Regions from separate parts of the Massilia haematophila genome, predicted to be linked through region 1. Evidence: predicted binding sites of a transcription regulator. Region 1 holds the regulator's gene; each other region holds the start of a gene.
The links. Region 1 encodes LexA, which represses DNA repair genes until DNA is damaged. Its sites were predicted from a motif close to ACTGTATNNNNATACAGT; they were not measured.
Positions count from the first base shown of each region.

Region 2: recA (recombinase RecA) is a predicted target of LexA. The motif match lies at 2,867-2,884, and genes of this name have one in related genera.
Region 3: ACFOPH_RS03375 (VRR-NUC domain-containing protein) is a predicted target of LexA. The motif match lies at 1,625-1,642, and genes of this name have one in related genera.
Region 4: dinB (DNA polymerase IV) is a predicted target of LexA. The motif match lies at 3,033-3,050, and genes of this name have one in related genera.

Region 1 covers NZ_JBHRVV010000001.1:2,668,107-2,673,907, reverse strand. Annotated here, with positions in the region: gene ACFOPH_RS11915 (cystathionine gamma-synthase family protein) at 1-1,054, shown strand, start outside; gene ACFOPH_RS11910 (sel1 repeat family protein) at 1,090-1,833, shown strand; gene lexA (transcriptional repressor LexA) at 2,125-2,760, opposite strand; gene rpsF (30S ribosomal protein S6) at 3,003-3,389, shown strand; gene priB (primosomal replication protein N) at 3,435-3,728, shown strand; gene rpsR (30S ribosomal protein S18) at 3,770-4,060, shown strand; gene rplI (50S ribosomal protein L9) at 4,102-4,554, shown strand; gene ACFOPH_RS11880 (replicative DNA helicase) at 4,685-5,801, shown strand, end outside.
Region 2 covers NZ_JBHRVV010000001.1:3,709,029-3,714,829, reverse strand. Annotated here, with positions in the region: gene ACFOPH_RS16465 (sodium:solute symporter family protein) at 1-175, opposite strand, end outside; gene ACFOPH_RS16460 (DUF4212 domain-containing protein) at 172-498, opposite strand; gene ACFOPH_RS16455 (sensor histidine kinase) at 488-2,044, opposite strand; gene ACFOPH_RS16450 (response regulator transcription factor) at 2,041-2,757, opposite strand; gene recA (recombinase RecA) at 2,948-4,024, shown strand; gene recX (recombination regulator RecX) at 4,061-4,519, shown strand; gene ACFOPH_RS16435 (hypothetical protein) at 4,758-5,117, shown strand; gene ACFOPH_RS16430 (DUF2889 domain-containing protein) at 5,365-5,801, shown strand, end outside.
Region 3 covers NZ_JBHRVV010000001.1:728,650-734,450, reverse strand. Annotated here, with positions in the region: gene ACFOPH_RS03385 (M15 family metallopeptidase) at 1-690, opposite strand, end outside; gene ACFOPH_RS03380 (hypothetical protein) at 837-1,553, shown strand; gene ACFOPH_RS03375 (VRR-NUC domain-containing protein) at 1,656-3,302, shown strand; gene ACFOPH_RS03370 (ATP-dependent DNA helicase) at 3,299-5,566, shown strand; gene ACFOPH_RS03365 (LytR/AlgR family response regulator transcription factor) at 5,583-5,801, opposite strand, start outside.
Region 4 covers NZ_JBHRVV010000001.1:4,369,166-4,374,966, forward strand. Annotated here, with positions in the region: tRNA gene ACFOPH_RS19370 (tRNA-Asp) at 1-47, opposite strand, end outside; tRNA gene ACFOPH_RS19375 (tRNA-Asp) at 239-315, opposite strand; tRNA gene ACFOPH_RS19380 (tRNA-Val) at 353-428, opposite strand; gene ACFOPH_RS19385 (S8 family peptidase) at 1,017-2,828, shown strand; gene dinB (DNA polymerase IV) at 3,074-4,150, shown strand; gene ACFOPH_RS19395 (recombination-associated protein RdgC) at 4,237-5,133, shown strand; gene ACFOPH_RS19400 (catalase) at 5,326-5,801, opposite strand, start outside.

The DNA of each region.
Region 1 (5,801 bases):
CCCGACGGTCGCCGCACTGGAAGACAAGGTCACGAAGATGGAAGACGGCGTCGCCACCTTGTGCTTCGGCACCGGCATGGCCGCCATCGGCGCGCTGTTCCAGGCGCTGCTGCGCGAGGGCGACCACATCGTCTCGTCTTCCTTCCTGTTCGGTAACACCAACAGCCTGTGGCAGACGGTGGCGGGGCAGGGCGTGCAGGTGAGTTTTGTCGACGCCACCGACGTCGCCAATGTCGAGGCGGCGCTGCAGCCGAACACCCGCTTCGTGTTTGTCGAGACGATCGCCAATCCGCGCACCCAGGTCGCCGACCTGGCGCGCATCGGCGCGCTGTGCCGCGAGCGCGGCATCCTCTACGTGGTCGACAACACCATGACCACGCCGTATCTGTTCCGTCCGAAGACGGTCGGTGCCGGCCTGGTCGTCAATTCGCTGACCAAGTCGATCGCCGGCCACGGCATCGCCCTCGGCGGCGCGCTGACCGACACGGGCCTCTTCGACTGGAGCGCCTACCCGAACATCGCCGCCAACTTCCGCAAGCAGCCGCCCGCGGCCCAGGGCATGGCCCAGCTGCGCGCGAAAGCCCTGCGCGACTTCGGCGCCTCGCTCGGGCCGGAAGCGGCGCACCACATTGCGGTCGGCGCCGAAACGCTGGCGCTGCGCATGGAGCGCACCACCGCCAATGCGCTGGCGCTGGCGCGCATGCTGGAAGCGGACCCACGCGTCGCCGCCGTCCACTATCCGGGCCTGGCATCGCACCCGCAGCACGGCATCGCGGACGAACTGTTCCGCGCCGGCGGCTCGCTGCTCAGTTTCGAGCTGAAGGACGGCATCGACTGCTTCGACTACCTGAACCGCCTGAAGCTGGCCATCCCCGCGAGCAACCTGGGCGACACGCGCACCCTCGTGATTCCGGTGGCGCACACCATCTTCTTCGAGATGGGGGCCGAGCGCCGCGCCAGCATGGGCATCGCCGAGTCCCTGATCCGGGTCTCGGTGGGCATCGAAGATACCGAGGACCTGCTGGAAGACTTCCGGGCAGCGCTGGACGCCTGATCGACCTCAATCACCTGACTGGACGACGCGAATACATGAAAAAGAATGCGCTGACACTTGCGGGCCTGCTGCTGGCCGGCCTGCTGCAGGCGGGCCTGGCCCATGCCGGCGAACTGGAGAATGCCAAGGCCTTGTTCGAGCAGAAGAAGTATCCTGAAGCAATGGCCGTGTACACCAAGCTGGCGAACGCCGGCAACGTCGAAGCCCAACAGCTCCTGGGCCAGATGTACTGGTATGGCGAAGCCGGCACGGTCGACGAGGCCAAGGCGACGATGTGGTTCCAGAAGGCCGCCGCCGGCGGCAACAAGGTCGCCGACGCGTCGCTCGAGATCATGAAGCAGCGCGTGGCGCGCCGCGCCGACATCGATTACTGGATGTCGAAGTACGACGGCGAGGAACTGCGGTCCGGCAAGTTCCGCTGCCCCAAGCCGCGCGTGCCCGCGATCTCGAAGCAGGCCGAGGAGATCGACCGGGTCTCGAATGCGATCAACAAGTGGCAGGACTGCTACAACGGCTTCGTGCAGAACCTGAACGCCGCATCGCCGCTCGACAAACAGATCCCGCCTGACGTCGCCAAATTGATGAACCTGGCGGAAATGGAAAAGGCCAAGGCCCACCTGGCCCAGGTCCAGGAAAACCTGTCGGAAGACGCCAAGGTCGGCGCCAAGATGGTGCTGGCCGACGTCGCCGTATGGCGCAGCGCCACCGAGGCCTACATCGCGGAGCACAATGCGATCGTCAACAAGGCGCCGAAGGACCAGTCGTTGCGCACGAAGTAAGCGCAGAGGTAAGGCAAAAAGGCCGCGTCAGCGGCCTTTTGTTTTCGTAGGGTGGGGTCTCGACCCCACGCGGTACAGCGATTGATCAGCCGCGCCATGTCGCGCAGCAGTGATACGGTCGGCCTGCCGGATGAGGTGGCGAGTTGCAAGCCTTGCGCCGCGTGGGGTCGAGACCCCACCCTACGGAACCCGGCAATGCGACGCTTCGCCAATACCGTTCCCCGCACAAATCCCATCAAGCAAAAAGGCCGCGTTAGCGGCCCTTTCAGCGTTCGACTTGGTATGTGCGGCTCAGTGCCAGCTACGCATCAGCCCCACCGCCAGCCCTTCGAGCGCGAACTCGTCTTCCGGTTCGACGCGGATCACCTTGAAGTCCGGGTTTTCCGGCAGCAGTTCGATCACGTCGCCGGTCTTGCGGTAGCGCTTGACGGTCACGTCCTCGCCCAGGCGGGCGACGACGATCTGGCCGTTCTTGGCGCTGTCAATTTTCTTGACCGCCAGGAAGTCGCCGTCCATGATGCCGGCGTCGCGCATCGACCAGCCGCGCACCTTCAGCAGGAAGTCGGGGCGGGCGCCGAACATGGCCGGGTCGACGTTGTAGGTTGCCTCCACATGTTCCTGGGCCAGGATGGGCGAGCCCGCGGCGACGCGGCCGACCAGCGGCAGCGACATCAGCAGGGCAGGCGGGATGGCCGGAACCGCTGGCTCCGATGCCGCCCCGATCAAGCGGATGCCGCGCGAGGTGCCCGAGACGATCTCGATCGCGCCTTTGCGGGCCAGCGCCTGCAGGTGCTCCTCGGCCGCGTTGGCCGACTTGAAGCCCAATTCCTTCGCGATTTCGGCGCGGGTCGGCGGGAAGCCGGTGTTGTCGATCGCTTCCTTGATCAGGTTGAGGATCTGTTCTTGCCGTGCAGTGAGCTTGAGCATGGATGTACCACTGGTTATCGATTCAGACTGTATTTTTGTACAGTAGTCCGAAGAATGCAAGGGGAATCGGCCTTTTTCCGGCATTTTTCCGCGCTTTTTCGGGCGTGGCTGTCGCGAAAGCGGGACGGCAGGCCCCGGATTGTGTTGCTGTCCGCTTCGGGTTATAATTGCAGGCTTTCCCTTCCCACACTCGTCTTGACGCCGAGGTGGGCATTTGTTTAAACGTCCTCAAGGAGTGTTGCATGCGTCATTATGAAATCGTTTTTATCGTCCACCCGGACCAAAGCGAGCAAGTCCCGGCGATGATCGAGCGTTACAAGACCACGGTGACCAGCCGCGGCGGTAACATCCATCGCGTGGAAGACTGGGGCCGTCGCCAGATGGCTTACCAGATCCAGAAGCTGCCGAAGGCACATTACATCTGCATGAACATCGAGTGCGACAACGAGACCCTGGTCGAGCTGGAAACCGCATTCAAGTTCAATGATGCCGTGCTGCGTCACCTGACCGTGAAGATGAAGAAAGCTGAAACCGCTCCGTCGCCAATGATGAAGTCGGTCCAGCGCGAAGACGCAGCCAAGAGCCACCGCGCAGAAGCTCCGGCTGCTGCCCCGGCCGCCGCTGCCTAAGGTCTTTCGCCAGATTTCGTGGACGGGCCCAGTGCCCGACGTGCAGTGAACCAGCTCCAGGTCGTCGCTACCATCGCTGAACGCGACCTGTTGCGCTACACCCCCGCCGGCGTGCCGGTCGTCTCGGCAATCCTGATGCACAGTTCGCAGCAGGTCGAGGCAGGGGTGACGAGGTTGGTCGAGTTCGAGATTTCCGCGTTCGCCGCGGGCGAGATTTCGGGCCGATTCGCCAGCGCCGAGCTCGGCGCCGCACACCAGTTCACGGGATTCCTGGCCAGGAAGAACCGCAACAGCAAAGCCCTGGTGTTTCACATCATTGATTTCAGTGCTGCCGCTTAATTACCCAGCGGCCCACCTTTTAGATATACAGGAGCCTCAAAATGGCATTCGGTAAAAAGTTCGACAAAAACAAAGCCAAAGAAAAACTGAAGCGCAAACAGCAGAACCCGCTGTTCAAGCGCAAGAAATTCTGCCGCTTCACCGCCGCCGGCGTTGAACAGGTCGATTACAAAGACGTCGACACCCTGAAGGACTTCGTCCAGGAAAACGGCAAGATCATGCCGGCACGCCTGACCGGCACCAAAGCGCACTACCAGCGTCAAGTGGACACCGCGATCAAGCGCGCACGTTACCTGGCCCTGCTGCCGTACACCGACCTGCACAACGCTTAAGTCGCTACGGCAACGAGCACAAGTAAATACTGGAGAATAATATGCAAGTTATCCTGCTGGAAAAAGTCGTCAACGTCGGCAACCTGGGCGACGTCGTCAAGGTCAAGGACGGTTACGCACGTAACTTCCTGATCCCGCAAAAAATGGCCCGCCGCGCTACCCAGGCTGCTGTGGCCGAGTTCGAAGTCAAGCGCGCCGAACTGGAAAAAGCTGCTGCCGAGAAGCTGGCTGCTGCACAAGGCCAGGGCGAAAAGCTGAGCGGCATGACCATCACCATCGCGCAGAAAGCCGGCGTCGACGGCCGTCTGTTCGGTTCGGTCACCAACTTCGACATCGCTGAAGCCCTGAGCAAGCAAGGTTTCGCCGTCGAAAAGGCGCAAGTGCGCATGCCGACCGGCCCGCTGAAGACCACCGGTGAGCACCCGGTTGCTGTCGCTCTGCACACCGACGTCGTGGTGGATGTCACCATCGCTGTCGTGGGCGAAGCTGCCTAAGCAAGTATGACCGCACAGCTCCTTTGGAGCTGTTGCAAAAAGGAAAAAGCCGGGCTTGCCCGGCTTTTTTTATTCCCAGAAACTCGCCAATTATTTCAGCCGTGTGACCGGAGAAGGTATAATGCCCGCCATGAATACCCCCGCAGATCCGCAAATCGAATCGCTGCGCATCCCCCCGCACTCCATCGAAGCAGAACAGTCCGTCATCGGCGGTTTGCTGCGCGATAATGCGGCCTGGGACCGCATTGCCGACTTCATGCACGCGGACGATTTCTATCGTTACGATCACCGCATCATCTTCGAACAGATGGTGCGCCTGATCAATAGCGGCAAGCCGGCCGACGTCATCACCGTCTACGAGGCGATGGTTTCGCTCGGCAAGGCGGAAGACGTGGGCGGCCTGCAATACCTGAATGCGATGGCGCAGAACACGCCGTCGGCCGCCAACATCCGCCGTTACGCCGAGATCGTCCGCGACCGCGGCGTGCTGCGCAAGCTGATCACCGTTGCCGACGAAATCTCGGGCAATGCGTTCAATCCGCAAGGCAAGGAAGTCAAGCAGATGCTTGACGAAGCCGAATCCAAGATCTTCGCCATCGCCGAGCAGGGCGCGCGCGGCGCCCAGGGCTGGACCGCGGTGCAGCCGCTGCTGACGCAGGTCGTCGAGCGCATCGACGAACTGTATTCGCGCGAGAACCAGGGCGAGATCACCGGCGTGCCGACCGGCTTCATCGACCTCGACCGCATGACCTCGGGCCTGCAGCCGGGCGACCTCGTGATCGTCGCCGGCCGTCCCTCGATGGGCAAGACCGCGTTCTCGGTCAACATCGGCGAGAACGTCGCGATCGAAGCCGGCCTGCCGGTGGCCGTGTTCTCGATGGAGATGGGCGGCGCCCAGCTGGCCATGCGTATGCTCGGTTCGGTCGGCCAGCTCGACCAGCACCGCCTGCGTACCGGCCGCCTGAACGACGAGGACTGGCCGCGCCTGACGCACGCCATCCAGAAAATGAACGATGCCCAGCTCTACATCGACGAGACGCCGGCGCTCAATCCGATCGAGATGCGCGCACGCGCGCGCCGCCTTGCCCGCCAATGTGGCAAGCTCGGCCTTATCATCGTCGACTACCTGCAGCTGATGCAGGGTAGCCAGCCGGGCGACAACCGCGCGTCCGAGATCTCCGAGATCTCGCGTTCGCTCAAGGGCCTGGCGAAAGAATTGCATTGTCCGGTCATCGCACTGTCCCAGC
Region 2 (5,801 bases), 1.0 Mb from region 1:
CGCCGATGGTGGCGTACAGCGCGATGGTGGCGAACATGAACAGGTGGCCGATCCACAGGCGCGGCATGCCCTCCTTCTCGAGCATCGTCAGCGCCAGCAGGAAGCCGGCGAAGCAGGCGCAGAACCAGGCGTAGTAGCCGGACAGGCGGCGGAAATAGCGCTTGTTGCCGCTCACGCGCCGCCCTCCAGCGCGCGCGCATAGCCGGTGTCGAGGCGGCGCATGCGCCAGGCATAGACGCCGATGATGGCCAGGCACACCAGCGAGGCCCCCTGCGCCGCCATGTAGAACGACAAGGGCCAGCCGAACACGGTGATGCGCGCCAGTTCGCGCGCGAAGAACACGGTGCAGAATCCTGTCGCCACCCACAGCGCCAGCAGCACGACGGTCAGGCGGCGCGTCTGGCGCCAGTGTGCGGCGCGCGCGGCCAGCAGGCGGCGCTGGCGCCGCAGGTCGGAGTCGGAATGGGGTTCGGAAGCGGGCGCAGGTTCAGGCGGCATCGGCGGATTCGGTGACGGGTGGTGGGAAGGTCAGCCGGAACAGGCTGCCCGGGTATTTCTTCGAATGGCTGCGCGGGTTATAGAAGATGTCCACTTCGGCGCCGTGCTGCTGGGCGATCTCGCGCACGATCGCCAGGCCCAGGCCGCTGCCGCTCGCGCTCGAGCCGAGGATGCGGTAGAAGCGCTCGAACACGTGGGCGCGCTCGGCGGGCGCGATGCCGGGGCCGGTGTCCTCGACTTCGAGCAGGGCGTGTTCGCCGTCGCGCCGCACGCGCACGGTGACGCTGCCGCCGGCCGGCGTGTAGCGCAGGGCGTTGTCGATCAGGTTCGACAGCAGTTCGCGCAGCATCAGGGCATTGCCGGCGATGTTCACCGGCTCGTCGTGCGGCTCGTAGCCGAGGTCGATGTCGTGGGTGAACGAGGCCTGCACCCAGTCCTGCACCACGGCGCGCGCCAGCGCCCCCAGTTCCAGGTCCTCGAAGGCCAGGCCGGCATGCGGCTGGTTTTCCGCGCGCGCCAGGGCCAGCAGCTGGTTCACCAGGCGGGTGGCGGACTCCGAGCTTTTCGCCAGTTGCTCCAGCGAGCGGTGGATCTCGTCCGGGTCGATCTGGCGCAGGGCCAGCTCGGACTGCATGCGCATGCCGGCCAATGGCGTCTTCATCTGGTGCGCGGCATCGGCGATGAAGCGCTTTTGCATGTCGATGGTCTGGGCCAGGCGCCCGAGCATGTCGTTGAGCGAGCCGACCAGCGGAGAAATTTCTTCCGGCACTTGACGGGAATCGATGGGCGACAAATCGTCCGAGGAGCGCGCGCGGATCCTTTCCTGCAGCTCGGCCAGCGGCGACAGGCCGCGCGAGAGCGCGAACCAGACCAGGGCCAGGATGATCGGCAGGATGATGAACTGGGGCAGGATCACGCCCTTGATGATCTCGTTGGCGAGCAGGGCGCGCTTGTCCAGCGTTTCGGCCACCTGCACCAGGGCCTTGCGCGGCGCCGGCGGCTCGAGCGGCGTGGAAGCGTCGGCGCTGTGCAGGGGATCGAGATTCACGTAGAGGTAGGCCACGCGCACCGGCGTGCCGTGCACGGCGTCGTTGCGAAAGTGCACGGCGCCGTCCTTGTCGTCCTCGTCGTCGCGTGGGCGCGGCAGTTCGCGGTCGCCGTCGACGTGCGCGCCGCCCGCGTCGAGCACCTGGAAATACACGCTGTCGACGTCGTCGGCGCGCAGGATGTCGCGCGCGCTGCCGGGCAGGCGGCTGGCGATCGCGCCGTCGACCTCGCGCACCTGCTGGGCCAGCACCGTGACCCGGTCTTCCAGTGCGTGGTCGAAGGGCTGGTTGGCGATCGACTTCGCCACCAGGTAAGTGATGGCGATGCTCATCGGCCACAGCAGCAGCAGCGGCGCCAGCATCCAGTCGAGGATTTCGCCGAACAGCGAGTGCTGGATGCTTTCCTCGGGCTCGGGATTCGGCGGCACGTACAGCGGCTCGGGCACGCCGGCGGGGAAATCGCCGTCGGGCGGCACCAGGCCGGCGTCGCGGTCGTTCACTTGTGCTCGGCGGCCTGTTCGGTGTTGGCGCCGGCCCGGGCAGCGTCCGAGAACTTCTCCAGGCAGTAGCCGAGCCCGCGCACGGTGGCGATGCGCACGCCGCCGACCTCGATCTTCTTGCGCAGCCGGTGCACGTAGACCTCGATGGCGTTGTTCGACACCTCTTCGCCCCATTCGCACAGGTGGTCGACCAGCTGCTCCTTCGACACCAGGCGCCCGGTGCGCGCCAGCAGGATCTCGAGCAGGCCCAGTTCGCGCGCCGACAGGTCGAGCATCTGCTCGTTGATGTAGGCGCTGCGCCCGACCTGGTCGTACGAGAGCGGGCCGTGGCGGATCACGGCCGGGCCGCCGCCGGCGCCGCGCCGGGTCAATGCGCGCACCCGCGCCTCCAGCTCGGACAGGGCGAAGGGCTTGGCCATGTAGTCGTCGGCGCCGAGGTCGAGTCCCTCGACGCGCTGCTCGACGGAGTCGGCCGCGGTCAGGATCAGCACCGGCAGCAGGGAAGAGCGGGCGCGCAGGCGGCGCAGCACTTCGAGGCCGGACATTTTGGGCAAACCGAGGTCCAAGATCAGGAGGTCGAACTCCTGGGTCGAGAGGGCGGTATCGGCATCGGCGCCGTTGCGCACGCAGTCGATCGCATAGCCGGACTGGCGCAGCGAGCGCGTTAGTCCGTCGGCGAGTACGCTATCATCTTCCGCAAGTAAAATTCGCATGTTCCACCTCGTTTTTGATTAAACCTCGCTGCGGCCTTTATTGTGTTTGATTTAGCGCAACAATGCGAGCTTTCTCACACCTTGGCACTAGATAGCGCTTGCCAAAACCACTGGATTTTTATACAGTAGTAGGTATTGAATTGCGCGACGGCGCCCACACCTTGGTTACCTCCGAGACTGAAAGAAAATTATGGACGACAAAAAATCCGCAGTAAATGCCTCCGAAAAAGGCAAGGCGCTGGCTGCCGCCCTCGCGCAAATCGAAAAGCAGTTCGGCAAGGGCTCGGTCATGCGCATGGACGCGAATGCACCGGTCGAGGAAGTGCAAACCGTGTCCACCGGCTCGCTGGGCCTGGACATCGCGCTTGGCGTCGGCGGCTTGCCGCGCGGCCGTATCGTGGAAATCTACGGTCCGGAATCGTCGGGTAAAACCACGCTGACCCTGCAGACCATCGCCCAGATGCAAAAGCTCGGCGGCACCTGCGCGTTCATCGACGCCGAGCACGCGCTCGACGTCACCTATGCGCAAAAGCTGGGCATCAAGCTCGACGAGCTGCTGATCTCGCAGCCGGACACCGGCGAACAGGCACTCGAAATCACCGACGCCCTGGTGCGTTCGGGTTCGGTCGACCTCGTGGTCATCGACTCGGTGGCCGCACTGACTCCGCGCGCCGAGATCGAAGGCGACATGGGCGACTCGCTGCCGGGCCTGCAAGCCCGCCTGATGTCGCAGGCGCTGCGCAAGCTGACCGGCTCGATCAACCGCACCAACACCCTGGTGATCTTCATTAACCAGATCCGCATGAAGATCGGCGTGATGTTCGGCAGCCCGGAAACCACGACCGGCGGTAACGCGCTGAAGTTCTACGCCTCGGTGCGCATGGACATCCGCCGTACCGGCTCGATCAAGTCGGGCGACGAGGTGATCGGTAACGAAACCAAGGTCAAGGTCGTCAAGAACAAGATCGCGCCGCCGTTCAAGGAAGCCCACTTCGACATCCTGTACGGAGAAGGCACCTCGCGCGAAGGCGAAATCCTGGACCTGGGCGCCGACAACAAGATCGTCGAGAAGTCGGGTTCCTGGTACAGCTACAACGGCGAACGCATCGGCCAGGGCAAGGACAACGCCCGTCAGTTCCTGAAGGACCGTCCGGCACTGGCACGCGAGATCGAGAACAAGGTCCGCGCGGCGCTGGGCGTGCGCGAGCTGCCGCCGGTCGCTGCCGACGGCGGCGATACGCCGAAGCTGAAGGCCGTGTCGGAATAAGCTTGAGCGTGCTTTGATTGTTCTGACAGCAGCACCATGCGCGCGCCACCCCTGAGCCTGAAGGCCCGGGCCCTGCGCTTCCTCTCCATGAGGGAGCACAGCCGGCTCGAGCTGGGCCGCAAGCTGGCGCGCCATGCCGAGGAGGGCGACGACGTCGAAGCCCTCCTCGATTTCCTCGAAAAGAATAACTGGCTGTCGCAGGAGCGTTTCGCCGAATCGCTGATTCACCGAAAAGCTTCCCGCTATGGCAACAGCCGCGTCGTGGCGGAATTGCAGAGTCACGGCGTGAACGGCGAAGCGCTTGCCGAGCTCAAGTCCGAACTGGCCGAGAGCGAAATGGCGCGCGCCGTCGAAGTCTGGCGCCGCAAATTCGGCACCGTTGCCCAGGACGCGCCCGAGCGCGCCAAGCAGATGCGCTTCCTGATGGCGCGCGGCTTTTCCCAGCGCGCCGTACGCGAGGCGCTCAAGGGCGCTCCGGACGACGACGATTGTTGACGTTACAGCACCGGTAAGCCTCCCGGGACCATATCCGGGCTAGATTTGGGCCCGATCCGGGCCAGGCGCCAGCGCGGAGCGCCATTCGCCGATATGCCCTGCATATTCCTCAACGACGGATGGCGCTGCGCGCTGGCGCTTGATGTCCGCGGCGCATGCCGCACTCCAGGCCGCAGGCCTCGCCGCTCCAGTCCGCGGCGCCTGCCGCAGCAACCCGAGCGATCGAGAAGGGAACAAGATGAAAGCGTTGCTCGCACTAGGACTGGCTGCCGGCCTGATCGGCTGCACCCAGGCGCCGACCAGCCCCGCCGGCGTCTATATTCTCAGCACCGCCGACACGTCCATCGTCCTGGACGTGCGTCCCGGCGGCGACTACGTCCTGCAAACCAGCGGCCTGGGCCGCAATACCGACGAAATCCGCGGCTCCTGGCGCGAAGCCGGCGGCCCGGCGCTATCGGTCTCGTTTTCCGGCATCGTCTGGCGCGGCATCGAGCCCGAGGCGGGGGAGGGCACCTGGTCGGCCATCATCGACCGCGATGCCCAGATTTGCCTCGACGGCGAGGGCATCAACTGCTTCTTCCGCAACGACGTTTCCTGACTCGACCCGCCGCCGTGGCGTCCACCGACCCTGTATGGGCAACGTTGGCAGGCTTGCCATTCTTTCGACATTCCCCGGTTGGCGGCGTGGTCAATGCGTCATGTTGCAGTGCAACCGCTATCGGCCTGTGCTAAACTTTGACGGTTTAAGCAGCGCCGCATGAGCGGTTGTTGCCGCAGAAGCTGCGGCAACGTGCATCAGCACACCGGCTGCAACATTTGACCGCCGCCCTGTCGGCAACGTTTTTATGCCTCTGTCTTCTCCCGCTCCGCGCCAGCTCCGGCACACGCGCGCCATTACCGTCGAAGCGTACGCGCGCGACGATGGCCTGTGGGACCTCGACGCGCGCATTCGCGACATCAAGGCACAGGACATCCCGCTTGCTTCCGGCGTCCGTCCGGCCGGCACCGCAGTGCACGACCTGAGCCTGCGCATCACCATCAATCGCGACCTCGAGATCGTCGACGCCGAAGCCGCGTCCGACTCGGTGCCGTATCCTGGCTATTGCGACACCATCGGCCCCGCTTACAAGAAGCTGGTCGGCCTGTCGCTCGCCAAGCATTTCCGGTTGCACCTGAAAGACCGCCTCTCGGGCGTGCTTGGTTGCACCCATTTGACTGAACTGGCGCAGGTCCTGCCCACCGCGGCAATCCAGGCCTTCGCCGATGATGCGTTCGAGACGCG
Region 3 (5,801 bases), 1.9 Mb from region 1:
GCCGTCGCGCCAGAATGCACAGTCGGCCGCCAGGCCGTACTGGTGCCAGCTCTGGAAGGCGCGCGCATTGGTGACGGCGCCGCCCATCTGCGCCAGCTGGTCCTGGCGCGCCGGGCTGCGGTAACCCTCGAGCAAGGCCATCTCGTAGCCGTGCTTTTCCTTCATGATCTTGAATGCCAGCAGCAGGCGCTGGCTGAAGTCCGGATGCATCAGGCCCCAGTTGCGGCTGGCATTGACCAGCATCGGCCGCACCAGCACCACTTCCTGGGTGCTGAAGGCCAGGGGCGGCGGCGCCACCGGCGGCACCAGCTGCTCGCCCTGCAGCAGTGCGGCGATCTGGGCGTCGGGCAAGGCCTCGACCGGCTGGTAGTCGGGCAGCATGTCGGGCGAACGCATCACCAGGGCCAGCAAGGAAGGGATCGCCACCACCGGCACGCCGATGGCCAGCACGATCCAGTTGCGCCGCGCCAACTTCAGCACCTTCCTGCCGAGCGCCGCCAGGTCGTGTCCCAGCGCCGCCGGCCGGGACGGGCGCCCGGCGCGCCAGCCTGCCGCCTGGCGTCCCAGGCGCAGGCGGCTGCGCAGGTTGAACACGAGCTGGCCCAGCATTGCCCTGCCAGTCGGAAAGATCGCCAGCCAGATCGCAGTGCAGGCGACGCAAAAGTACAGAAACGCGAGAAAGATCAGCATGGCTTTCCCCAGATTGTTTCTAATCGGACTGAAAACGCAATCTTAGGAGTAATGCCGTGCGGCCTACAGACGAAAATCAAGCAGCCTCGACGCGACCGAACCTGATGTCGTCGCGCCGTGCAGCCGGAGAGGAAAACATTCTTGCAATGCTGGAGCGCGATTCGGCCCGCCGTGCCGGCGGACGCATCTCGAGCCCGCGCCTGGCCTGGTATTGCGCGGCCGCCGCGTTCACCGGCATCCTCGTGGGCGTGGTCGCCTGGCTCGCCTACGACAACCACACCACCGCGACGACCCTCCAGGCGCAAGTCGAGCGCGTCGACGAGAACACGGCGCCGGCGGCCGCGCCCGCGCCGCCGCCCGAGTCCGCGCCGCTACAGCTGTCCGAAGCGCCGCAGGCCGCCGTCATCGTCGATCAACCCCAGCCCCAGGATCGGCCGGCCAACCCGCCGCCGCTGGTGATGCTGCCGCCCGATGAGGCCAGCACAGCCAGGCCGCCAGCGCCAGGGGCTCCGCCAGAGGCGCCGAAGAAAGCAGCGCCAGCAGCGCCGCAGCCGGCGCCTGCCATCAAGACACCGGAGAAGACGGACAATGCGGACAAGACGCGCACGCCCGAGAAAACCGCCAAGGCGGACAAAGCCACCAGGGCCGAGAAAGCCGCCAAGGCCGAAAACGCGGCGAAGGCGCCCCGCCCCGCCGATGCGCCCAGGCGCAAGGCGACGCCGGGTAAGGCTGCCGATTCCGCGGTCGACAGCGACGTCGCACTGATCTCCGCCATCATCGCCCAGTCCGAGCGCCACCGTAGCGAACGCGAGCAGGCGCCGCCATGCACAGGCGCGAAGTGCCCGGCGCCGGCCAAGCGCTGATGTGGCAAAAAACCACGGCCGCGCTCCTGCGCGGCCGAAACTGCTGGGCCGATTGCGCGCTGCGGCGCTATACTGTACATAAGCACAGTGTCGCATCTCGCAATGAACAGGGTTCTGGAAAACGAGTTTTATTACCTGGACAACTTCCAGGGCGTCCTGGACTGGATCGGCCAGCGCTACGACGACCTGCTGACTGACGAGGAACGGACTTTCATCGCAGCCTTTCCGGCGCTGCCGCAGCCGGCGCGCGCCCTTTTCGTGCGCATGGTCATGCGCAAGGGCACGCTGTTTCGCGCGTCCAAGCTGCGCTACGCCGAAATCGGCTGTCCGGTCGAAGCAGCGCGGCAGCTGCTCGGCACCGGCTGGGTCGAGCATGACCCCGTCGTCTCGCTCGACGAGCTGTTCGATCTGCTCTCCAAGCCCGAGATCGCCGCCGCCTTCGGCGCCCACCTGCAGCATAAATCCGCGCGCAAGGCCGAGCAGCTCGCGGCCCTGCGCGAAAGCTTCGGCGAGGAGCGGACGTTCTCCGCCTGGTACCGCGATTGCGACGACCTCGCCCTGCGCATCCACGTCAAGCCGCTGTGCGACCGCCTGCGCCTGATCTTCTTCGGCAACCTGCGCCAGGACTGGACCGAGTTCGTGCTGTCCGACCTCGGCCTGTTCCGCTACGAGCAGGTCGAGTTTTCAAACGCCTCGCGCGGTTTCCGCGACCGCGCCGACATCGACCACTACCTGCTCCTGCACGCCTGCAAGGAACGCTTTGCCGAAGGCATCGAGCCGGCCGACGACATCGTGCGCGACCTGCCCGAGCATGCCTTCCACAACGACTGGCTGGAGAGCCGGCGCGAGAAGCTGCTGTTCCAGATCGGCCAGCACTACGAGAAGCAGAAGGACTGGGACCGGGCCCACGCGCTGTATGCGCGCTGCCGCTTCCCGGGCGCGCGCGGCCGTGCGATCCGGGTGCTGGAAAAGGCCGAACGCTATCTCGAAGCCTGGGAGCTTCTGGGCGTTGCCCAGGCGGCGCCGGAAAGCGACGCCGAGCGCCAGCACCTGCTGCGCATCGGGCCGCGCCTGGCGCGCCGCCTCGGCCATCCGAAGACCATCGCGCGCCGCATCGAGCCGGTCCGGATCGACGTCTGCCTGCCGATGCCCCAGGGCGACTGGTGGGTCGAAGGTGTGGTGCGCGAATACCTGGCCGATGAGGGCGCGCCCGTCTTCTACGTCGAGAACATGCTGGCGAATGCCTTGTTTGGACTCTTGTGCTGGCGCGCGGTGTTCGCCGCCATCCCGGGGGCATTCTTCCACCCCTTCCATCGCGGTCCGGCCGACCTGTACAGTCCCGACTTCGCCCAGCGCCGCGCCGCTGAATTCGCCGATTGCCTGGCCCAGCTCGACGACGGCCGCTACCGCGCCACCGTCATGGCCCACTTCGTCGAGAAGGCCGGCATCGCCTCGCCCTTCGTGGCCTGGGACTACCTCGACGCCGGCCTGATCGAACTGGCGCTGGACTGCATCCCGGCCGCCCACCTGAAGAAGTGGTGCGAACGCATCCTGGCCGACGTCAAGGAAAACCGCACCGGCTTCCCCGACCTGATCCAGTTCTGGCCGGATGAAAAGCGCTACCACATGATCGAGGTGAAGGGACCGGGCGACCGCCTGCAGGACAACCAGCTGCGCTGGATCGACTACTGCGCCACCCACGGGATGCCGGTGTCGGTCTGCTACCTGCAGTGGGAGCAGGCGGCTTGAGCGAGCCCGCGGATTCCAGCACGAGATACACGGTTGCCGTGCGCGCCCTGTGCGAGTTCACCGCCAAGCAGGGCGACCTCGACCTGCGCTTCACGCCCTCGCCGACCGCCCAGGAAGGCATCGCCGGGCATGCGGTGGTGACGGCGCGCCGCGGCGACGGCTACCGCACCGAAGTCTCGCTGTCCGGCGACCACGGGGCCCTGCATGTGCGCGGCCGCGCCGACGGCTACGACGCGCGCGAGAACCTGCTGGAAGAGATCAAAACCTACCGCGGCCAGCTGGCATCGATGCCGGACAATCACCGCCACCTGCACTGGGCGCAGCTGCGCGTCTACGGCCACCTGCTGTGCGCCGAGCTCGGGCTCGAGCAGGTCAACCTGGCCCTGGTCTACTACGAGATCGGCAGCGGCCACGAAACCGTGTTGCGCGAGACCCGCAGTGCGCCCGAATTGCGCGCGCTGTTCGAGGAGCAGTGCGGCCGCTTCATCGCCTGGGCCGAACAGGAGCTGCGCCACCGCGAGGCGCGCGACGCCGCCCTGGCCGCGCTGCCCTTTCCCCATGCGGCCTTCCGTCCCGGCCAGCGCCAGCTCGCCGAGACCGTCTTCAAGGCCAACAGCGCCGGGCGCTGCCTGCTGGCGCAGGCGCCGACCGGCATCGGCAAGACCGTCGGCAGCCTGTTCCCGGTGCTGAAAGCCGCACCGAACCAGCGCATCGACAAGATCTTCTTCCTGGCCGCGAAGACACCGGGCCGCCAGCTCGCGCTCGACGCTGCCGCCACCATCCGCGGCGCCAGCCCTTCCCTACCGCTGCGGGTGCTGGAACTGGCCGCGCGCGACAAGGCCTGCGAGCATCCGGACAAGGCCTGCCAGGGCACCTCCTGCCCGCTGGCGAAGGGCTTCTACGACCGCCTGCCGGCCGCGCGCGCCGCCGCGCTGGACGTGCCGGTGCTGGACCGCGCGGCGCTGCGCGCAGTCGGCCTGGCGCACGATGTCTGCCCGTATTACCTGGGCAGCGAGATGGCGCGCTGGAGCGACGTCGTGGTCGGCGACTACAATTATTATTTCGACGGCGGCGCCATGCTGTACGCCCTGGCCCAGGCCAACGGCTGGCGCGCCAGCGTGCTGGTCGACGAGGCGCACAACATGGTGGCGCGCGCCCGCGCGATGTACTCGAGCCGGATCGACCGCGCGGCCCTGCGCCTGGCCCGCGCCGCCGCGCCGGCGCCGGTCAAGAAGACGCTCACCAAGCTGGCCCGCGCCTGGGGCGAGATCGACGCGCACGCGCCCCACCCCTACCAGGTCCTGCCGGCGCCGCCGGAAAAATTCCTGAGCGCGCTGCAGGGCGCGACCAGCGCGATCAACGACCACCTCGCCGAGCAGGCCGTGCCGCTCGACCCGGCGCTGCAGGAGTTCCTGTTCGACGCCCTGGCCTTCGGGCGCCTGGCCGAATCCTTCGGCGAGCATTCGCTGTGCGACGTCGCGCGTCAGGATCAAGGCAAGGACACCACGCTCAGCATCCGCAACGTGGTGCCCGCGCCTTTCCTGAAGTCCCGTTTCGACGACGCGCATTCGGTGACGCTGTTCTCGGCCACGCTCAGTCCCTGGCATTATTTTGCCGACCTGCTCGGGCTGCCGCCAGACACCGGCTGGGTCGACGTCGAATCGCCGTTCACCGCCGGCCAGCTGCAGGTAACGATAGCCGCCGATATCTCGACGCGCTACCAGCACCGCGCGGCTTCGCTGGCGCCGATCGCCCGGCTGATGGCGGACCAGTATGCGCGCCAGCCCGGCAACTACCTGGCCTTCTTCAGCAGCTTCGATTACCTGGCGCAGGCCGCCGACCTGTTCGCCCGGCAGCACCCCGAGGTGCCGGTCTGGCGCCAGGAGCGGCGCATGAGCGAGCGCGAACGCGCCGCATTCCTCGACCGCTTCGAGCCGAATGGGCGCGGCATCGGCTTCGCGGTGCTGGGCGGCGCCTTCGGCGAAGGCGTCGACCTGCCGGGCGCGCGCCTGATCGGCGCCTTTGTCGCCACCCTCGGCCTGCCCCAGCTGAACCCGGTCAACGAGCAGCTGCGCGCGCGCATGCAGGCCATGTTCGGCGCCGGCTACGACTACACCTACCTGTATCCCGGCCTGCAAAAGGTGGTGCAGGCGGCCGGGCGCGTGATCCGCACCGAGCAGGACCAGGGCGTGGTCTACCTGATCGACGACCGCTTCGATACGCCTGACGTGCGCGCGCTGCTGCCGCGCTGGTGGCAGCAGTGACCGCACCCTGGCCGCGTCAGCGCATCATCTCCCTGAGTTTCTGGTAGCCGCTGCGCGAGACGGGAATGCGCTTGCCGTCCTTCAGCACAGCGCACCAGCTGTCCTTGCTCGCGGCCTCGATGCGTTCGATCGCGCCCACGTTCACGATGTAGGAACGGTGCGCGCGCAGGAACATGGCCGGATCCAGGCCCTGTTCGAGTTCGGCCATGCGTCCGTTCTTCAGGTGCGCCCTGCC
Region 4 (5,801 bases), 1.7 Mb from region 1:
CCCCCGGCGTGACAGGCCGGTATTCTAACCAACTGAACTACCGCTCCAGTTTTTCGGTCTTGCGAAGACCACTACTAAGACAAGAAAAAAGGCCCGATTCATCGGACCCTTCTCTTTGAAGCTGGCGGAGCGGACGGGGCTCGCCCACGTTCCGCGGGCCGCGGATTCCCTTGCAAGGGAATCCCTTCTCGCCCAAATTCGTGTTCCCCGCAGGGGGAACACTCTTCTTCCTAAATGCTGGCGGAGCGGACGGGGCTCGAACCCGCGACCCCCGGCGTGACAGGCCGGTATTCTAACCAACTGAACTACCGCTCCGTTTTTTCTGATCGTTACTTCGATCGATACTCTGATCTGGTGGGCGCTGAGAGGGTCGAACTCCCGACCTAATCCTTGTAAGGGATCCGCTCTACCAACTGAGCTAAGCGCCCGCTCTCTTTTCAGAGTGTTCGTCTGACGTTTGTCACCACGTCCGAAGAGGCCCGAATCATAGCGTAAGGCTTCGAGATCGCGCAAGGGTTTTTCATAAAAATATGCAAAAGGCGTTCTGTCGGCGCGGCTGATCCGCATCGGTATCGCACCGCATGCGCCGTCATCAAGCGGCGCGGACGGTGAGCGATTCATACACCTTGGGTATGAAATTTGAATTTAACTTTTGATTACACCAACCTGACAAAGCACAAAGTCGTGCACGCCTGAGGGTTTTTTTATGCTTATCGAATAGGCAAATCTCTTGATCTATACATGAAGTAATTGATGTTGTAGACATGCCAATGAAGTTCAACCATATGTTATTTGGCGTACATACAAACTTTGCAAATAAACGATGTTTTTGTTAACTCAGCCATAAAAACCGTTGCGCGAACGCGTCAAACGCTTGGAAATTCCCTGCGCGCATATTTACTCAGGAGTAGTCTTTTGAAGCCGCCAGCAGAGGGCACCCCGGTAGGGAGATAACCGGGGAACCATAAAACAGGGCAGCTTTGCCCTGACGGAAAACTAACAGCAAAGGACGAAACATGAAGTCGACGCATTCGATCTATCCGAGCTTGTTGAAAGTCACTGCAGCACTGGCCATCGTCGTGGGTCCGCTCCACGCCTCGGCCGCCGTCCCCGATGCCGTTCCCGGCGCCGCCCCGGAAGCGCAATACATCCTGCATACCGATCGCATGATCGTGAAGTACAAGGACGCCAAGGTCGTCAACGGCCGCGCCTTCGTACCTGCCGTGACCGCGGCGCGCCAGGCGGCCGTCGACCGCGCCGGCCAGGATTTCGGCGCCAAGCTGGCTCCGATGCACAGCATCGCCACCGGCGCGCATGTGATGAAGCTGAACCGCAAGCTCTCGCTGACCGAAGCGGGTGCGCTGGCCAAGGAAATGATGGCGCGCGACCCGTCGATCGAATATGCCGAGCCGGACCGCATCATGACCAGGATGATGACGCCGAACGACCCGCGCTACACCGAGCAGTGGCACTACTATGAAGCGACCGGCGGCCTGCGCCTGCCGGCAGCCTGGGACAGCTCGACCGGGGCCGGCGTGCGCGTCGCCGTCATCGACACCGGCTACCGTCCACATGCCGACCTGTCGGGTCAGATCCTGGCCGGCTACGACTTCATCTCCGACACCGCCGTCGCCAACGACGGCAACGGCCGCGACAGCGACGCGTCCGATCCGGGCGACTGGGTCTCCGCCAGCGAATGCTACGCCGGCAACGCGGCATCGGGCTCGAGCTGGCACGGCACCCACGTGGCCGGCACCATCGCCGCCGCGACCAACAACGGCGTCGGCGTGGCCGGCGTCGCCTTCGGCGCCAAGATCGTGCCGGTGCGCGTGCTCGGCAAGTGCGGCGGCTACACCTCGGACATCGCCGACGCGATCGTCTGGTCCTCGGGCGGCAGCGTCAGCGGCGTACCGAACATCGCGGCCCGCGCCCAGGTGATCAACATGTCGCTGGGCGGCAGCGGTTCCTGCGACACTACCACCCAGAACGCGATCAACAGCGCCCGTTCGCGCGGCACCGTCGTGATCGTCGCGGCTGGTAACGAAAACCAGAACGCCTCGAACTCGAACCCGGCCAACTGCTCGGGCGTCGTGACCGTGGCTGCGACCACCCGCGCCGGCGGCAAGGCTTCGTACTCGAACTACGGCACCGTGGTCGACGTGGCGGCGCCGGGCGGCGGCACCGGTGGCAGTATCCTGTCGACCCTGAACAGCGGCACCAGCTCGCCGGGTTCCGACAGCTACGCCGGCTACCAGGGGACCTCGATGGCGACGCCGCACGTCGCCGGCGTGGCGGCCCTGATGCTGGCGAAGAACGCGGCGCTGACGCCCGACCAGATCGAGTCCAAGCTGAAGAGCACGGCACGCGCCTTCCCGGCGACCTGCTCGGGCTGCGGCACCGGTATCGTCGACGCGGCAGCAGCGGTGGCATCGGCCACCGGCACCACCCCGGCGCCGGGCCCGACCATCAGCGAAACCGAGTCGAACAACACGATCTCGACCGCGAACGCGATCAGCACCAGCGGCACGGTCGTCAACGGCACCATGAGCGCCAGCACCGACACCGACTACTTCGTGGTCCAGCTGCCGGCCGGCAAAACGCTCACGGCGACCATGACCCCAGGTTCGTCGACCGCCGACTACGACCTGTACATCTACAACAGCGCCGGCACCCAGCTGGCGCTGAGCGAAAAGAGCGCCGGCGCGGTCGACAGCGCTTCGGTGACGAACTCGACCACCGCTACCTCGGCACGCTATGTGCGCGTCAAGTACTACAGCGGCGGCACCGGTTCGACCAACGGCAAGTACACGCTGAGCCTGGGCTGGTAATTGCAGTAAAAACAGTCGAGTCCCAAGGGTGAAAGACGCGCGGCTTGCCGCGCGTCTTTTTTTGTTTCTTCGTAGGGTGGGCTCTCGAGCCCACGCGGTGATCGATAACGGCTCCGATGTCGGACTCGGTGATCTCGCTGCAAACCATCACCGCGTGGGCACAGCGTGCCCCCCCTACTTGCACCAAACCGCAATTGACGAGATACTGTACGGAATTACAGTAGTCGGCTCCCGCCGCCGCCCGAGTGAACGCCCCCGCACGTAAAATCATCCATTGCGATTGCGACTGCTTCTATGCGTCGGTCGAGATGCGCGACGATCCCTCGCTGCGCGGCCGGCCGCTCGCCGTCGGTGGGCGGCCGGACCAGCGCGGGGTGATCGCGACCTGTAATTACGAGGCGCGCCGCTACGGCATCCACTCGGCCATGGCCACTGCCCAGGCAATGAAACTGTGTCCGGACCTGCTGGTGATCCCGCCGGCAATGGAAAAGTACCGCATCGCGTCGCGCCAGATCATGGACATCTACCGCGACTACACGGAACTCGTCGAACCGCTGTCGCTGGACGAAGCCTATCTCGACGTGTCGAATTCGCCGCATTGCAAGGGCAGCGCGACCCTGATCGCGCAGGAAATCCGGCGCCGCATTGTCGAGACCGTCGGCATCACGGCGTCGGCCGGGGTGGCGCCAAATAAATTCGTGGCGAAGATCGCCAGCGACTGGAACAAGCCCGACGGCCTGTTCCTGGTGCGTCCGGAAGAGGTAGATGCTTTCGTTGCCGCACTGCCTGTGAAGAAGCTGCACGGCGTCGGCAAGGTCACGGCCGCCAAGATGAACAACCTGGGCCTGAAAACGTGCGCTGACCTGCGCGGCTGGAGCCTGCACAAGCTGCAGGAGCACTTCGGCAGCTTTGGCGCGCGTTTGCATGACCTGTGCCGGGGCATCGACTACCGCGAAGTGTCGCCCGAGCGCGAGCGCAAATCGGTCAGCACCGAGGAAACGTATACGCCCGACGTGCCGGACCTGGCGGGCTGCCTGGCCCTGTTGCCGGACCTGTATGAACATCTGCTGGGGCGCATCAAGCGCAACGGTGCCGAAAAATTCATCAATAAGCTGTTCGTGAAAATCAAATTCGCGGACTTCCAGCAGACCACGGTCGAGTGTGTCGGTTACGCGCCACATTTGCCGAGCTATGCGCGCCTGATGGAAATCGGCTGGCAGCGCGCCAGCCGCCCGGTCCGCCTGCTGGGCGTCGGTGTACGCCTGGGCGAGGCCGAACATGTCGAGCAGCTCAGCCTGTTTGACGAACACACAACACATTGAATTGTTGATGTTGCCTGCCAAAAATAGTGCGACATCAGCGTGTAAAATGTCGTTCCCCTGAAATACTGAGACAACAGAAAGCAACTATGTGGTTCAAGAATCTTCAGATTTACCGCCTGCCCCAGAACTGGGCGTTCACCCCTGAACAAATGGAAGACGCGCTGCAGTCGCAGGCTTTCACGCCGGCCAGCAGCAATGAACTGCTGCGCCAGGGCTGGGATTCGCCGCGCGGCAACGGCAAGCTGGTCCACGTGGTCAACAAGCAGATGCTGATGATGCTGGGCACGGAAAAGAAACTGCTGCCGAGCTCGGTGATCAACCAGGTGGCCAAGGCCAAGGCGGCCGAACTGGAAGAGCAGCAGGGCTTCCCGCCGGGCAAGAAGGCGATGAAGGAATTGAAGGAACGCGTGGCCGACGAACTGCTGCCGCGCGCATTCTCGATCCGCAGCAATGTCTGGACCTGGATCGACCCGGTCAACGGCTGGCTGGTGATCGATGCCGCCAGCCCCTCGAAGGCCGACGACGTCATCAAGCTGCTGCTCAAGGCGGTCGACAAGCTGCCGCTGGAATCGCTGCGCGTGCAGCGCTCGCCGGTGGCCGTGATGACCGGCTGGCTCGAGTCGGACGAAGCGCCGTACAACTTCACGATCGACCAGGATACCGAACTGCGCGCCACCGGCGAAAGCCGCGCCGCCGTGCGCTACGTGAAGCACTCGCTGGACCCGGAAGACATCCGCCGCCACATCGCCTCGGGCAAGCAGTGCACCCGCCTGGCGATGACCTGGAACAGCCGCGTCTCGTTCGTGCTGACCGAATCGCTGGCGATCAAGGGCGTCAAGCCGCTGGATGTGATCAAGGAAGGCGAAACCGTCACCTACAGCGACGACGAGCGTTTCGATAACGACATCATGCTGATGACCGGTGAACTGGCCAAGATGCTGACCGACGTGGTCGAGGCGCTGGGCGGGGAAGCGAAGGCGTAAGGGTTCCGCGGCATTTGCCGAAGGGCGTAGGGTGGGCTCTCGAGCCCACGCGGTCGTGCTGACGCATACCACGACCGTCACCGTATCGACCGATCATCCGTCGTACCGCGTGGGCACAAGTGCCCACCCTACCAGAAGCAAAAAACGGACCCTCACGGGTCCGTTTTGCTTTACTGCCGAGGCAAACGCAGCTTACTTCGCCCCCACCTCCTCGCTGGTCGCCGGTTCTTCGCGCTTGCCGTCGGTATAGGTCGACCCTTGCCGGTTGTCGTGCGGCGCTGGTTTACCCGGCAGCGGCGGCAGGGCCTTGGCCTTCTCGAGGTCGATGCCGGCGATTTCCGCCACGCGGCGACCGTAGTCCTCGTCGCAATGCCACAGGTGCCACACCATGCGCAGCTGGATCGGTTCCGGGCACTGCTTCAGGTCGCCGCCGACGTTGTTGACCAGGTCGTCGCGTTCCCAGTCCTGGAAAGTACGGTAGCGGTCGCCGGCCTGCTTGTAGTCGGCGGCAGTCGAGGTGGTCTGGTAGCGGCCCAGGTGGCCTTCCACGTACTGGTGGTAGTCGCGCTGCGGTTGCGGCGCTTCCTGCATGCCGCCCATCAGGCTCGGCTCGTAGTTGATGTGCTTGTTCTCTCCGCCGTCGTCGACGTAATAGGTCATCTGGCCGT